2 regions of the Lysinibacillus sp. IITD104 genome follow, and region 1 is predicted to be linked to the other one. Evidence: riboswitches for the same ligand, from Rfam matches in the RefSeq annotation. Region 1 holds a riboswitch; the other holds the start of a gene.
What was found. A riboswitch is a leader RNA that binds a small molecule or an ion and turns the genes downstream of it on or off. The one in region 1 is predicted to bind thiamine pyrophosphate.
Positions count from the first base shown of each region.

Region 2: another riboswitch for thiamine pyrophosphate. It lies ahead of thiM (hydroxyethylthiazole kinase); the one in region 1 lies ahead of V1L66_RS11160 (ABC transporter substrate-binding protein).

Region 1 is NZ_JBAHYH020000001.1:2,198,579-2,201,757, reverse strand. It holds gene V1L66_RS11170 (ABC transporter permease) at 1-472, opposite strand, end outside; gene V1L66_RS11165 (thiamine-binding protein) at 472-762, opposite strand; gene V1L66_RS11160 (ABC transporter substrate-binding protein) at 764-1,759, opposite strand; TPP riboswitch at 1,914-2,024, opposite strand; gene parC (DNA topoisomerase IV subunit A) at 2,133-3,179, opposite strand, start outside.
Region 2 is NZ_JBAHYH020000001.1:1,277,027-1,280,205, forward strand. It holds gene thiE (thiamine phosphate synthase) at 1-118, opposite strand, end outside; gene thiD (bifunctional hydroxymethylpyrimidine kinase/phosphomethylpyrimidine kinase) at 108-932, opposite strand; gene thiM (hydroxyethylthiazole kinase) at 920-1,687, opposite strand; TPP riboswitch at 1,773-1,870, opposite strand; gene mbcS (acyl-CoA synthetase MbcS) at 2,062-3,179, shown strand, end outside.

The sequences.
Region 1 (3,179 bases):
TAGCACCAACCATGGCAAAATAATGCTTTAACTCAGGTGCTGTTTGCCTGAATCCATCCATTGCCGCAATGACAATCGGGAAAAAGCACACAAGACAGATAATGATAAGCTTCGGTAATAAGCCGAAGCCAAACCAAATAATAAGCAGTGGTGCCAAGACAAGAATAGGAACATTTTGCGACATAATAAGAATTGGATAAAACAGCTCTCGAATAAATGTAAACCGATGCAACACTACTGCCACCGTTAGCCCACAAGCAATGCCAATGGCCAAACCTAGTAGGGCTAATTGCACCGTAGCGAATGCATGTGGTAGAAAGGTATGATATGACTGGAGGGCCTCCGACAAAATACTACTTGGCGCGGGTAATAACCAATGTGGAACTTCAGCCATACGCACGATTAGTTCCCATATGAATAAGAGGAAGGCGATAAAAATTATCGTCCTTCCCTTCTGTAATGCACGTTTCATTACTGATATTTCTCCGTTAATGTATCCATCGTAATACCCGTTGGCTGATATAAAATTTTGACTTGTGTAATGACATTAATGGCACCAAGCTCAATCATCTTGTCATTCATTTTTTCAATGATTTGAAGCAATGTTGACAGCTCACCCTCCATCGTTGTTTCCAATGGATGTACCTCATATTTCACCCCAGAAGCATCGATAACCGCAATTGCTGCATCGACATATGGTATAACATCTTCATATTTCTCTGTCTTCGGAATGATTTGTACACTGATTAATGAATTTGCCATCTTATTTGGCCTCCTTTTTAGGTAAGAAATCATTAGTAAAGGCTTTTTTCGCATCAAATTCGCCCTCTAGTACTTGATTGCTAGACATCCATTTCGCATAATTTTCCCACACAGAAAGCTTTTGCTCTCCCCATTGCTTGGCATCGTCCTGGTATTTATCGGCCAGCCACTCCTGACTTTTATGCACTAACGCTTTATCTAAATCAGGAGCTGCTTCGATTAAAATATCAGCCGCTTCACTTGGGTTTTCAATTGCGTATTCATAGCCCTTCGATGCAGCTGCCACAAAGGCTTTCACAACATCAGGATTGTCCTGTATCATTTTTTCATTTGTAGCTAAAACTGGCGTATAATAATCCAATTGATCACTATAATCTGTAAGATATAGCATATTGATCTTTTCCCCACGCAGCTCAGCTTCAATACCAGTCCATGCATAATAAATCCAAGCAAAATCAATATCTTTTTCCATCATTGTGAAGAAATCTAAATCGCCTGCATTGACGATATCTAGCTTGTTAATATCTGCATTTTCCGTCTGCATTAGTGATTGTAAAACGGCTTGCTCTAATGGCGCACCCCAACCACCATAGGTTTTTCCTTCAAAATCCTTTGGCGATTTAATGCCCTTTGAAGCAATAGAGGCAAAGCCAGATGTATTATGCTGTATAATAGCTGCGATTGAGACCAGCGGCACATCCTGTACTCGTGCCTGTGTTATGCCTTCCTGATAGCTCACGCCAAAATCCGCCTTTCCAGAAGCAACAAGCTGATCTGCACCCGCCTCACCAGGCATGATAATATCAACATCTAAGCCCTGTTCCTCAAAATAACCGAGTTTTTTGGCAACATATAGTCCTGTATGATTTGTATTCGGCGTCCAATCCAGTACCACAGACACCTTTTTCAGCTTGTCAGCAGCCTGCTTGTCACCCTTGTCACTGCAGCCTACTAATGTCAATAGTGCTGCGAATAGAATAAATAACCATTTTTTCATGCGAAAGCCTCCCAGTTTGTAATATGAAAGTGTTCATGAATGAATGTTGTCACCAGAAGAAAGCGTATACAATGTTGGCAAGCTGTTGCTTGAAAACATAAAAAAACGCCTAGGATTCCTCCCAGACGTATTGCAATCAATCTTCAAAACTTTGCTTTTTTGAATAGATGTTCCCTACGCTGGTACGAGCCAAATCAGGTTCAAAGGGTCAGCGTCTATCGGACACAATCTCAGCTAGCAATTACTAGCCCCCCTACATTCTTTCGCTATGAACTTTTCGATGATTATTATACCCATAGTTTCACTTAAATGACAAGGTGCTATTTTTTGAATAAGCTTAAAGCCCAGCACTCCTTAGAGACTGGGCATGCATTTAGCTTGGTTTCTGTTCTTTTTTGGCTGTTAAAACATGAGAAATTGCTCCATCTGTTGCAATATCCACTTTAAATGAACCATTGGAATGGCGATCCGCACGAGATAATGCCTGTACGTCAATCACCTCTTGAACACCTTTTTCAGTTTCAATCACAACCTGCTCCTCGTCTGTTGCTTGAACAACTGCCACAATTCGGTGAGGGTTTGCTTTTAACTCTGTTAATACTTTTAGTCCACGTTTTGCACGACTTGCTACTTCAACTTCAGCGACATTCATTTTCTTCACGGCCCCACGCTGTGTCACAATGACTACATATTGGGTTACATCAGGCTGTAACACATTGACTCCAACTAAGGCTTCTCCATCTTTTAGTGTGATCCCTTTCACACCGCCTGTTTTCACACCTGTAACTGGTAATTCCTCCATCGGGAAACGAATCGCATAGGCTGTATCCGTTGTGAGCATTAGCTCCACGTCATCTGTTACAAACGATGCATAGATCATCGCATCACCAGCCTTGACGTTCATCGTTTTAATTGGCTTTGAATAACGTGTTACCGCATAGTCTGCGAGTGGTGAGCGCTTAATTTGGCCATCTTTTGTGGCTGTGAAGACATACGTATTTGGCTGTTCAAATGTTTCGAAGCCATAAACCGCAATAATGGATTCATCTTCCCCTGTTGGCACAATACTTGAAATATGCTGGCCGAGATCCTTCCAGCGTATATCAGGCAGCTCATGAACAGGCTGATAAATATAATTGCCTCGATTTGTGAACAGCAATAGATGGTGCTGTGTATTTAAGTTTGCTTCATACAATAAATAATCTGAATCCTTCATGGCAAAATCTTGCCCATTTGAAGCGGCATGAGAACGTGTGGATGTACGTTTAATATAACCATCCTTCGTTACTGTTACGACAACCTCTTCACTTGGCACAAGGACATCCAATGTAATTTTAATTTCTTCAATTTCTTGCTCAATCTTCGAGCGGCGAGGTTCTGTAAAGCGTTTCTTAATATCTAGCAACTCTTGTTTAATAAC
Region 2 (3,179 bases), 920 kb from region 1:
ATTGAAACATTGTAATGCCTGCTTGTAAGGCTTTTTCTAGGATATAGATAGGTTGTTGTTGAGGAGACACGTTGCTGGTACCCATAATAAAATAAAGCTGCAAATCCTCACGTTTCATGAATCATCACCTCACAGGCATCCTTATACTGTTGGTAAGCAAAATGATTAGTGGGTCCATGACCATTTCCAATCGATAAATCATACATAATTGCTAATTGGATAAACTTTTTAGCTTCAATAATAGCTTCTTCCATAGCAAATCCTCGCCCAAGAAAAGCAGTAAGTGCTGCCGAAAATGTACATCCAGTACCGTGCGTATTTTTTGTTTGGATTCGAGGAGACTGCATCGAAAAAGAAGGTCCATTTTTGATAAATACGTAATCAATAGCATAAAGTGGATTTGCTAAATGACCACCTTTAATGATGACACATTGTACACCTAGCTGTAACAAGCTTTGAGCTACGTCTTTTATGTCTTCAAAATGCTGAATAGTTCTCCCTGTAAGTGTCTCTGCTTCGGGTATGTTGGGCGTAACAACCGTAGCAAGTGGTAGTAAAGTTGAGCATAAGGCATTGATAGCTTCTTGCTGTAATAGGCTTTCTCCTCCTTTTGCGATCATCACTGGATCAACAATCAGTGGAATGTTTAGCTCACCGATCATGCGTGCAATGGCTTTGATAATATCTGCCGAATAAAGCATTCCTGTTTTAATCGCAGCTATTGGAAAATCTTCTACTAAGGCTTCAAATTGTTTTTTTATAAAGGAAACGTCAATTGGACAAACACCTGATACACCCAATGTATTTTGTGCAGTTAAAGCAGTAATCACAGAAGTACCAAACACTTCTAATTCCTGAAATGTTTTTAAATCAGCCTGTATACCTGCACCGCCCCCACAATCTGAGCCGGCGATTGTCGTTACAATATGCATGAAGTTGCACCATCCTTTGACAAACGATGTATAGCATTGAGGAAAGCTATTTGAAAATCACCAATGTCTGCAGTAAATGCTGATGCTAGTACACCTGCTTTTTTATAGTAAGTTAGGGTCTCCGTTAATTGTTGGTAAGGGCTATGGCTTACACTATAGGCTGCACCACAAATTGCGCTAAGTAAACAACCTGTACCCGTAACTTCTGTCATTTGTGGATGACCACCAGCGATCCATTGGCTATGCTTGCCATCAGTTATAAAATCACGCTCTCCCGTTACAATAACAATGCATTGATAGCGTTGAGCTAATGATGTGGCTTCTACTTCCATTGCGATAGTGCCTTGCCCACTATCGACGCCTTTTTGTTGCCAATCTACACCAGCTATTGCTGCAAGCTCGCCGAGATTACAGCGAATCACGGCAAATTGTATGTTCTCAAGTAAGTTTCTTACGGTTTCCTTACGATAAGTTGTGGCTCCAACTCCGACAGGATCTAAAATAACAGGAATACCAAGTGCATTGGCTTTTATACCTGCTAATAACATGGCACTTTTTGTGCGATCATTGAGTGTTCCGATATTAATTAATAATGCTTGAGCAATCGCTACCATTTCCTCTACCTCTTGACAGTCATCGGCCATTACTGGTGAAGCACCTATCGCTAATAAACCATTTGCTTGAAAATTTGCCACTACATAATTGGTGATGCAATGGATAAGTGGTTGCTGTTGACGAATTGTTTGAAAAATCATTGTAGTCCTCCTTTTGGGATGGACGTAAGCATGCAAAAAAGGCCCTTTTTGTGTAAAAATGCACGAAAAAGAGCCTTTCATCTGAAAAAACGATGTTATTGCTCCCTACGTCAGTATTAACTAACAGGTTCAAAGGGTCAGGTTTTACCTTCTCAACTCTTACGAGTCCCCCTGCAATCTTGCTTATAGTTGACCAAAATGTACCATACTTTTCATTTGTATTCAATAGCAAGTTTTCCTATGGATAAAATGTGACCGATGCCATATAGGAGAGTATGATAGTTGTCATGACTTTACCGAAATCAAGCACAAACCATTGAAAATGCTGAAAAAAGAGTTTTATAATGTGTCATAGCAAAAGGGAGGCAATTGCCATGAAAAGACAAGATTTAATTGCACCAGAATGGTATAACATAGCAGAGGAAATTGAAAAATATGCTCAGGATGCAACCAAAAATGCTTTAATCATTTATGAAGAAAACCAAGACATCCAATGTATTACATATGCACATTTATTGGAAAAGGCAAATCAAGCAGCACATGTTTTCACCAAGCAAGGCTTAAAGAAAGGTGATGTCATTTTAGTGATGGTCCCACGCTCTGTGGAAGCATATATTGTATATATTGCTGCATTGAAAGCGGGTTTAACCATTATTCCAAGTTCTGAAATGTTAAGAACAAAGGATATTGAGTATCGAATTCATCATGCAAATGCTAAAGCAGTTATTGCATTTGAACCCTATATCGAACAGTTTGATCAAGTGGGAAATTTACAAGGCTTACTGCAATTTGTCATAGGAAATGCGCACAAACCTTGGCAAAACATACTTGAAAAGATGCATAATCAACCTACAACCTACATAAATCCTATCCCAACAAAAAGCACAGACAATGCATTTTTAGCCTATACAAGTGGAACAACAGGAAATCCCAAAGCAGCAGTGCATACGCATAGTTGGGGCTATGCACATTTACGAACAACAGCACCACATTGGATGGGTGTACAAGAAAATGATATTGTTTGGGCAACTGCAGCACCAGGATGGCAAAAATGGATATGGAGTCCGTTTCTAGCTATTTTAGGTAGTGGTGCTACTGCATTTGTCTACAAAGGTAAATTCGATGCAGCTTCTTATCTAGCATTGCTTGAGAAATTCAAAATTAATGTACTATGCTGTACACCAACTGAATATCGTTTTATGGCAGCGCTTGAAAATTTACATGAATATGATCTAAGTGCCATTCGCCAAGCCGTATCAGCTGGTGAGCCATTAAATAGTGAGGTCATTAAAGTATTCTTGGAAACATTCAAATTACAAGTACGAGATGGCTATGGACAAACGGAAAATACATTATTGGTGGGCACAATGGTAGGGATGGAAGCAAGAGTTGGCTCTATGGGGAAACCTACTCCCGGCAACACTGTTGAAATTATTAATGATTTGGGCAAACCCGTTACAATCGGAGAAGTGGGTGATATTGCTGTACATCG